2 regions of the Desulfitibacter alkalitolerans DSM 16504 genome follow, and region 2 is predicted to be linked to the other one. Evidence: riboswitches for the same ligand, from Rfam matches in the RefSeq annotation. Region 2 holds a riboswitch; the other holds the start of a gene.
The links. A riboswitch is a leader RNA that binds a small molecule or an ion and turns the genes downstream of it on or off. The one in region 2 is predicted to bind thiamine pyrophosphate.
Positions count from the first base shown of each region.

Region 1 (5,245 bases), on a different contig from region 2:
TTCTGCAGTAAATTTATCAACTGCAGCTTTTTAATATCATTATTTGAATATAACCTGGTATTTCCGCTGGTTCTATGGGGTGATATAAGACCCATCTCCTCGTAATAACGCAGTACTCTAATACTAGTTCCCACAAGACGGGCTGCCACACTTATGCTGAATAAAGGCTCCCTGCTGTTTCTCTCCATGTCAATCACCACCAAAACTTCTCTGATAATAGTATAAAATATACTAATTAATTTGTCAACAATCTAACATAAAAATGTTATATTATATTACATTAATCTAGCTTCATAAGCTGCATCATAAGATTACATAAGATTACCAATTCAAACTTGTCCAACACTCTAGTATAATTAATCACAGGGAAAGCAATTTCTTACAAAAAATCATCATAATTACTTAAATGGAGGAGAAATGCTGGAGACTAGATTTAGAAAAATAACACATAGCCATTCTTTTTTAACCCTTTGTTTGGTACTTTTTTTGTACATAAACCTTGTTGCTGCACAAGCTGGAATTGGAGATGCGGCCGAGGAGCTATCTGCAGTGGAGAAATCCACACATGGAGAAAACTGGAATTTTATTGATAATATACCTACTAAAGATATTCAAAACCTGAATAAGCTAATTCCTAAAAGCTATGTCCCATGGGAAACAATCGTTAATGAAGAGGAGAAGAGCCGCCGCCAGGGTGTTGGTGAACCCGGGGAACAGGGGCCTGCTGGGATTGTTGATGCCAGGGTCAATGAAAGTAGAGAGCAGCAAACTGAAATAAGACAGGAACAAGAGCAAGAGCAGACCAAGGAGCAAAAGCCTGAGCAAAAGTTTGAGCAGAGGCCCGAACAAAAACCAGAGCAAAAACAGGAGAAGCCTGCAAAAAATTTGGATGGATATCTTAACGCATATGTGCTAGATGTGATCAAGAATTATGAAATTGGAAAGTATCCATACCTGCTCAATAATGATTACAAGAACTATAATGGGGTGACTACTAACCTGTACTACAAGGACAAGCTGCTGCTCAAGGCCCACCCCTCAGGTAACAGGGCAAGTCACTGTACTGGGATTACCTTTGAGGTTTTTTTTAAGGCCATGCAGGAAAGAAACAAAAGGCTCGGTCTAGATCCAAATGATTTCAACGGTATGTCCTGGAATGAGCTGTTTGACTTTGTCCTTTTATGGTACATGGCAGATGGAGCACAAAAAAGCAATAGCGTAATAGCCGTGGAAAAATATGGAATAGGCAAGGGTGTTAAAAATCTTGAGGAAGTTAGACCTGGTGATTTCATACAATTTTCCAGGACTAACAATACAGGCCATATTGGTGTATTTCTAGAATGGGTAAGGGAGGACAGCAGGATAATTGGTTTTAGATACTGGTCCAGCCAGGAGTCAACCAGGGGAATTAATTATAGAACAGAATACTTCAATATTACCGATAAAGCTGGAAGAAAACGGGGTAGTGTACTTACCAACCACCTTTATATTGCTAGAATAGTGCCAGTAAACCAATATAAGTAAGGTAAATCAACTGCTAAAACGGGGACCCTTGCACCATTTAATATGGGAGCAAGGGCCTTGCGTTTTGGGTGTTAGAGACTTATTTCACAGCGTCATGAACCTTATCCTGCAGGTTAGCTAGATCTACAGTTTTTGAAGTAAACCTGCCAAGTAAGAGTGATATGACTATAGGTATGAATAAGGCTAAACTAAAGGAATGAAGCAGGTTGCCCCGGGTAAAGGCTGGGTCGGGAAACAAAAGAGCCCCTGCTAGGATGCCGCAAAGTACTGCCACCACTCCAGCCCAACCTGGAAACCTTTCTGAATACAGGCCAAAGAATACTGGGAAAAGGGCTGCCGCACATACCAGGTCAGCTATAAAGAATAAATAAAGAACACTATAGCCCTGGGATGCTGTGGTAATAACCAGAATACAAATTACTGCTGTTATAATTCTGGAGTAGGCAATAAGCTTTTTAGGGCTGATATCTTTACGTGCCCTGGCTATATCAACAGTTACTATTCCAGTCATGGCATTTATAAGTGTATCGGCGCTGCTCATAACAAGTGCCACTGCAAGTACTAATACAACTGTTATTACCCAGGTTGGAGTTGAAGCAAGCACAACCTCAAACAAGGCAGAGGAGGGAGAAGTCAAGGTGTTTTCTGCTACAGCCATAAGACCAAAGGAGCCTGCTATCATGACAACAGGTATTATCATCAAGCCAGCTATAACAAAGGACTTGCGAACTGTTGCTGTATCCCTGCTGGCATAGACTCTAGACCATAGTCCCTGATGAAACATGTTTGCCGCAAAAACAGCAATTAAAAGGGTAGCGGTAAATTCCCATGCCCCAATATGCTTGAAGCTTAATAGTGAAGGCTCCAGGGACTTTACACGCGCAACAGCCTCACCAAATCCACCTAGGGAGGAAAGGGTTCCAAAAAAGGCCAACAGCAGCAAGGGTATAATTAGAATTGCTTGAATGGTATCTGTAAAAATTGAGCCTCTTATGCCGCCATAAGTGGTATACACAAGGGTAGAGCCTCCTATGAGCAGGGCTGTTATCCACAAGGGAATCCCTGTAACAAGGTATACTGCCAGGGCAATTCCCGTTAATTCAGCGGCAAGGAAAACAGCCATGTAAAACATGGATACAATTAAAGTAAGGACATACATGCCCCTGCCGTATCTATAAAAAACAAATTCAGGCAGGGTTGAGCAGTTAGGGGCAAGGTATCTTAACCTTGGCCCGAAAATGGCAAAGGCAACAACTACGAGGGCCTGGGCTACGGCATAGCCCATAAATGCTGTCAATCCTCCCCAGGTTCCGGCTTCCGCAGGACTAAAAAGAATCCATGCCCCCATGATTGATGCAAATATTGTTGCAACAGCAGGGCCTGTGCTCAAAGTATGTCTGGCGGTTATAAAACCGTCCAGGGTATTAAAGGTGTTCCTGGTGCAATAGATGTAGAGAACAGCTGCCAGCATGAAAAACATTACAGAAAAAACAATCCAAAAAGTCATTTCTTTGTCCCTCTTTTCCAAGTTGTAATTATATTAAAAAATATGTAAGCGAAATATCAACCTAATAAAATAAAAAGCGTCCCAGCAGCATAGCCAAGACGCATAAAAATCAGTCTGTCCACACTATTCCTCCGCTGGTATTACCCATCTCAGGTTCGAAGGGTCTGCAGGTTTCGCCTGCATTCTCAGTCTCCTATAAAGAAACTCCCCTTAGTGCAATTTTATTAAGTTTATTTTTTCCTACATGCTTTTAATGAATCAATTATAGTCTATAAAGCATGGTTTTTGCAAATGATTTCTTAAAACAATAATTCAAATATAATTCAAACAATAAGTCTTATTATAATTTTCTAAAAAACTTCGTTTATTTTTCATACACAAGTTATGGACTAAAACATATAATAATAGTTAAGTCAATTGGTAAAACAGGCAGCTTATGTATATAATAGAGGAAGTATAGAGATAAGGTGCATTATTATACTTTATGACAAGAAGGTGATTAGGAAGATATGAGCGATTTTCATTTACGTGATTATGAGCAGGTAATGAGTGAATTAAATGCACAGACTAAAGGGTTAAGCTCCAGTGATGTAGAAGAAAGAAAGAAAAAGTATGGTGATAACGTTCTCCCAAGTGAACCACCACCATCAATTCTGGAGATATTTATCAGGCAGTTTAAAAGTCCATTAATATACATCCTCCTGGTTGCAGGTATAGTATCCATTGTACTTAAAGAATACATTGATGCTGGATTTATTATCCTTGTTCTGCTTCTCAATTCTGTCATTGGGACTTTTCAAGAGTATAATGCTGCAAAAAGTGCGGCTGCCTTACAGAAAATAGTGCCCCATAAAGCCCAGGTCATAAGAGAGGGAAGGAAAACCGAAATAGATGTTAAGGATATTGTTCCAGGCGATATAGTAGTCCTGGAAGCGGGATTTATGGTACCTGCTGACATGCGCCTCATCAAGGCAAACAGCCTTGAAATAGATGAGTCCCTTTTAACCGGTGAGTCAGTTCCTGTGACCAAGAAAACCGAAAAGCTTCAGGGTGAAAATATTTCTCTTGGGGACAGGATTAATACTGCCTTTGCAAGCACAGTTGTGTCAAGGGGTTCTGGTTTAGGTGTTGTTACAGATATTGGTTTAAAGACAGAAATAGGAAAAATTGCAGAGGTTATTGCAGGACCAACCCAGGCCAAGGCACCTCTTGTGCATAGGATGGAAATATTTTCAAGAAACATTGCCATTGTTGTTCTTGGGGCTTCTGCACTTCTGGCAGTACTTGCATTCATGAGGGGTATTGAGGCCCAGGAGGTCTTTTTCATGGCAGTTGCCCTTGCTGTATCAGCCATTCCAGAGGGTTTGCCAGTTGGTATAACCATAGCCCTTTCTGTGGGTATGCGGAGAATGGCAGAACGTAACGTTATTGTTAGAAAACTGGTTGCTGTGGAGGGTTTAGGCAGCTGTACGGTTATTGCCAGTGACAAGACTGGGACCCTGACCCATAATGAATTAACGGCAAAGCTAATCAGCCTGCCAGATGGCAAAAGCATTGAGGTAAGTGGGGAAGGATATAATCCTGAGGGAGAAGTAAAAATACCAAATGATTTAGAAAAGCAAAGGATTGTGCGTTTTGTAGAAGCTGTTGTTTTATGTAATGAAGCCACCCTATATCAAAAAGGTGATGCCTGGTATCACCAGGGGGATTCAGTAGACGTTGCCTTTCTTGTCCTTGGTGCTAAAATGAATATTTTTCAGGATGAATTATTAAAGGAAAACCCCCAGATTGGTGTAATACCCTTTGATGCCCAGACCAGGTTTGCAGCCACCTTCCACCAGAGGAAAGACCAAATGCGGGCGGCAGCCAAGGGTGCTTTTGAAGCCATTGGCCCCATGTGTACCAAAATGCTTACAGAAGAAGGCATTGTAGATTTTGATGCTGGGGCTATAGAAAAGAAGGTAGTTGACCTCTCAAATCAGGGCTATCGCGTTCTGGCTGTTGCAGAGGGAAGCTTAAGGGAAACAAAAGAAAAGTATTCTCAAGAAGACCTTAAAGAGCTTACCTTTTTAGGATTAATAGGAATGATTGATCCCTTGAGGGTAGAGGCAATAGAAGCTGTTGAAAAAAGCATTAAGGCAGGGGTTAAGGTTAACATGGTCACTGGGGACCATCCTTTAACAGCCTTTGCCATTGCAAGGGAGCTGGGAATAG
Region 1 covers NZ_JHVU01000018.1:51,594-56,838, forward strand. Annotated here, with positions in the region: gene K364_RS22265 (MerR family transcriptional regulator) at 1-188, opposite strand, end outside; gene K364_RS0100315 (hypothetical protein) at 418-1,524, shown strand; gene K364_RS0100320 (sodium:solute symporter family transporter) at 1,604-3,031, opposite strand; TPP riboswitch at 3,141-3,252, opposite strand; gene K364_RS22270 (cation-translocating P-type ATPase) at 3,541-5,245, shown strand, end outside.
Region 1: linked by a shared signal. The riboswitch ahead of K364_RS0100320 (sodium:solute symporter family transporter) and the one ahead of thiS (sulfur carrier protein ThiS) in region 2 are both predicted to bind thiamine pyrophosphate.

Region 2 (5,245 bases):
AGGAGTACAGACTGCCCCCCTTAACAACAGTATATGCACCAGAGGGAGTAAATGAAGCAGAAGTGAGGAAGCAGTTAATGGAGCAGTACCGTATGGAAATAGGAGGAGGACTAGGAGACTTTAAAGGCAAAGCCTGGAGAATTGGCCTCATGGGCTATGCCAGCACCCAAGCCAACGTTATCCTTGTTCTTACTGCTCTGGGTAATATTCTAGAAGGTATGGGCCAAAAGATTGATAAAATGGGAGCCCTAGAGGCTGCCCAGGGGGTTTATAGAGCATAGGGATTAATTAATGTGCCTTGAGTGGGGGAAGCTCAGGGCCTTTTCCTTTTTGGGTAAACTATAATTGGTAAACCTTCAGACAATCATATAATAATTCTAGAATATAATACATACTCTTTGAAATATAATTCTCAGTGTCCCTATATGCTAATTATTACGAATGCTACCCAGGCAGATTAACATCCCTAGGATTTCCAGCAATATGGCAGCAGCAAACAAGTAAAAACCAGCCTGATAGCTATATAAAGCACTCTATAAAGAATATTTAACTTCTATGACATTTTTAGATAAAACAACAGGTATAACAACAGGTAAGCTTTAGAAAGGAATTATAAAAAAATGGCACCTTCAAAAACAAATGCTATGCGTATCCTTGACAGCAGAAAAATTGCTTATAAGGTATATTCTTATGAGAATAATGATGGAAAAATTGATGGTATTTCTGTTGCAGAGAAAATAGGAAAGGATCCAAAGGTTGTGTATAAAACCCTGGTAGCCCAGGGCAGCAGTAGTAATTTATATGTCTTTATTATTCCTGTTCAGGAGGAACTGGACTTAAAAAAGGCAGCTAAAGCGTCAGGCGAAAAGAAAATTGAAATGATACCTTCCAGGGATATTCAAAAATTTACCGGCTACATCAGGGGAGGGTGCTCGCCAATAGGGATGAAAAAGCTTTACAAAACCTTTATAGATATGAGGGCAGAGGCATCCAAGGAGATCATTGTAAGTGGCGGGAAAATAGGAGTGCAAATAGCCATGAATGTTGATGACCTCATAAAGGTAGTTGAAGGTAAAGTGCAGGATATTATAAAATAAAGTGAAAGATACCAAAGGAGTTGAAAGCATTGATTAGGAGTATCCATGATTGTGCAGGGCTGTACAACGGTGTAAAAATGCCCTGGTTTGGACTGGGGGTATACAAAGCTAAAGAAGGTGAAGAGGTCAAGTCGGCTGTGAAAACTGCCCTGGATGTAGGGTATAGAAGTATAGATACTGCTGCCTTTTATGAAAACGAAAAGGGAGTAGGCCAGGCTATCAGGGAATATGGTATCCCAAGGGAGGAGGTTTTCATTACCACAAAGGTTTGGAATAGTGACCAGGGTTATGAAAGTACATTGCAGGCTTTTGAAAAAAGCAGAAAAGAATTGGCTGTGGATTATATAGACCTGTATCTAATTCATTGGCCGGGAAAAGACAAGTATAATGACACATGGAAAGCTCTTGAAAAGCTTTACAGGGAAGGTCATGTTCGTGCCATAGGAGTAAGCAACTTTCAAATCCATCACCTAGAGGATTTAATTTCAAAAAATGAGCTAGTTCCCATGGTCAATCAGATTGAGTATCACCCAAGACTTACTCAAAAAGAGCTGCACGAGTACTGCTCAGATCACAATATAATGCTGGAGGCCTGGAGTCCCTTGATGAGGGGACAAATCCTTGATAATGAGGTTATTGTAAGTTTAGCTAAAAAATACAATAAAACTCCTGCACAAATAATTTTAAGATGGGATTTGCAAAAGGGAGTTATAACTATACCGAAATCTGTTTCGGAGCATCGCATTAGAGAAAATGCCCATATATATGATTTTGCAATTGCAATGGAAGATATGGCTAAGATAGATTCTTTAAATAAAAATGAAAGGGTAGGTCCTGACCCGGATAGTCTGGTTTTCTAGAAAATAAAATATGATTATTTCTATTCCCTTGAAATAACAAATAGTTTATACTTATAACTAGGTTAAAAACTTAATAAAATACTAGGGGTGCCATCTGGCTGAGAAGGAGCAATCCTAACCCTCTGAACCTGATGTAGTTAATACTACCGTAGGGAAGTCATGTTTTTTAAACAAAAAACACTAAAAGCTTACCTAGGGTAAGCTTTTCTGGCGTTTAGGAGATTATGCTTTAAAGTAATGTGGAAGATATTGTATTATCTTGGCTTTGTACTGGAAAGGAGGAGTTTAAATGCTGGTCAATGGAAAAGCACTGGATATACCATCAGGAACTACAATACTGCAGCTTTTGGAAAGGCTGGGCATCTGTCACGAAAAGGTAGTTGTGGAAGTAAACCTGCAGATTATTGCAAAGGAAGACTATCAAGAAATGCTTCTTCATGAAGGGGATAAGGTTGAAATTGTCAGCTTTGTAGGGGGAGGCTAAGTTTAAATGAAGATTTTTGTTAATGACAGGATTACCAGCATAAAACCCGAGCTTTCAGCCTTTACAATAAGGGATATGTTTAAATCAGATGCAGATATTGTTGTATTAAATGGTTTTATCATAAAAGAAGATAGGAAGCTTAAGGAAAATGACCGTTTAGTCTTTATTAAAAGGGGCGAAATTCCCAGTCAAGGGGAAATGGAAGCACTATTGATGGCAAGACATACTCCAGGCGTGTTTGCAAAGGTGAAAAAGGCTGCTGTGGGAATAGCTGGTCTTGGGGGCCTGGGATCTAATACAGCCATATCCCTTGCAAGGTTAGGTATAGGTAAGCTTGTACTGGTAGATTATGATGTAGTTGAACCAAGCAATCTTAACAGGCAGCAATATTTTATCAGCCACATAGGATTGTTAAAAACAGAAGCATTAAGGGAGCTGATACAGCAAGTTAACCCCTTTGTAGAGTTAGAGACTAAAAATACTTATCTTAATGCAGATAATGTTCAAGAATGCTTTTCCAATGCAGACATTATTGTTGAAGCCTTTGATGATCCGAAATGTAAGGCTGAACTGGTGAATGCGGCTTTAAAGCTGTTTCCAAAGAAATATGTAGTAGCATCATCAGGAATGGCAGGATATTTTTCAAGCAATACCATAATCACAAAAAAAATAAGTGACTATTTTTACCTTATTGGTGATGGAGTGTCAGAGGCCAAACCAGGCTGTGGACTAATGGCACCCAGGGTAGCAATAGCTGCCAATCACCAGGCCAATACAGTTTTACGGCTGATCCTGGGAGAAAAGGATGTATGAAACAAATTCACATAGATAAACAAGGAGGAGCTTATGGATAGGTTAACAATAGGTGGAGTTGCTCTGGAAAGCAGGCTTTTTATTGGAACTGGAAAATATGCTAGTAACAGCATAATGCCCAAGGTCATTAATAGATGCGGCACACAGGTAATAACAATGGCATTAAGGCGGGTAAATCTAGATGATAAAGAAGATAACATACTAGAATATATACCAAAAGGCTGCATCTTATTGCCCAATACCTCAGGAGCTAGAAATGCTGAAGAGGCCGTAAGAATAGCCAGGCTTGCCAGGGCTATGGGCTGCGGCAATTGGGTGAAAATTGAAGTAATATCTGACAATAAATATCTGATGCCTGACAATTTCGAGACTATTAAGGCCACGGAGATGCTAGCAAAGGAAGGCTTTGTAGTTTTGCCTTACATGAGCCCTGACCTTATGTCTGCCAGGAGAATGGTTGAGGCTGGTGCAGCAGCAGTTATGCCCCTGGGTTCGCCAATTGGAACAAACAGGGGCATCAGAACAGGGGAATTGATCCAAATAATGATTAATGAAATTGACGTGCCCATTATTGTTGATGCCGGCCTTGGTAAGCCATCAGATGCGGCACAAGCCATGGAAATGGGGGCAGAGGCTGTCCTGGTCAATACAGCCATAGCTACCTCAAAGGATCCCATAGCCATGGCAGAAGCCTTTGCTCTAGCGGTTAAGGCCGGAAGATTGGCCTATAATGCTAAATTAGGTCCCCAGGGTCAGCTTGCAAATCCATCTTCACCCCTTACAGGTTTTTTAGATGAGGTTGATGCTTCATGAGTTTCTATAATGAGTATTCTAAGATAAAAGATTTTTCCTTTGACAATTTTTTTCAAAAAATACAAGGCAATGATATAAGGAGGATACTGGACAAGGATAAGCTTGAACCATGGGATTTTTTAGCCCTTCTTTCTCCTAAGGCCCAGGTCTATCTAGAACAGATGGCCCAAAGGGCCCATATGCTTTCCCTGCAGAATTTTGGTAAAACAATTTTGCTTTATACACCTATCTATATTTCCAACCACTGTGTAAATAAATGTGTGTACTGTAGCTTCAACGCAGCCAATAACATTGCACGAAAAAAACTAACCATGCAGGAAATAGAAGCAGAAGCCAGGGAAATTTCTAAAACCGGCTTGAAGCATGTCCTGGTTCTTACCGGGGAATCCAGGACACAGACACCAGTAAGCTATATTAAAGATGCCGTAAAGGTTTTAAAAGAATACTTTGAGGCTGTTTCCATAGAGATTTATCCCTTAACTGAAGAAGAATATAAAGAAGTAATAAATGCAGGTGTTCATGGACTTGTAGTTTATCAAGAGGTCTATGATGAAGCAATTTATGATAAACTTCATCCTGGTGGACCTAAAAGGGATTACCACTTTAGACTTGATGCTCCTGAAAGAGCGTGCAGGGCAAAAATGAGAAGTGTCAATATTGGTGCCCTTCTGGGTCTTAATCATTGGAGAAGGGAGGCTTTTTATACAGGGCTCCACGCAGATTACCTGCAGAATAAATATCTTGATGTAGAAATAAGCATTTCTCTACCTCGAATAAGACCATACATTGGTGGGTACACAGATGTATACCCAGTTGGCGATAGAGAGTTTGTACAGATTATGCTTGGGTTAAAAATATTTCTTCCCCATGTAGGTATTTCCATTTCAACAAGGGAAAGACAGGGTTTTAGGGACCAGCTCATCCCCCTGGGGGTTACAAAAATGTCAGCAGGAGTGTCAACTGAGGTAGGAGGCCACAAGGGTGAGACCACAGGTGAGGGTCAGTTTGAAATATCCGATGTAAGAAGTGTTGCAGAGATTAGACAGGCAATCCAGGCCAAGGGTTTTCAACCCATATTTAAGGACTGGATGGATATATAAATGAAAGCCAGGAAATTATTTTTAATCAGCAACAGGAGATTGGTTAAAACAGGCACATTCTATGATGTAATTCAAGGG
Region 2 covers NZ_KK211103.1:140,420-145,664, reverse strand. Annotated here, with positions in the region: gene K364_RS0117155 (pyridoxal-phosphate-dependent aminotransferase family protein) at 1-281, shown strand, start outside; gene ybaK (Cys-tRNA(Pro) deacylase) at 621-1,097, shown strand; gene K364_RS0117145 (aldo/keto reductase) at 1,175-1,957, shown strand; TPP riboswitch at 2,031-2,129, shown strand; gene thiS (sulfur carrier protein ThiS) at 2,247-2,441, shown strand; gene thiF (sulfur carrier protein ThiS adenylyltransferase ThiF) at 2,448-3,254, shown strand; gene K364_RS0117130 (thiazole synthase) at 3,288-4,067, shown strand; gene thiH (2-iminoacetate synthase ThiH) at 4,064-5,167, shown strand; gene K364_RS0117120 (thiamine phosphate synthase) at 5,168-5,245, shown strand, end outside.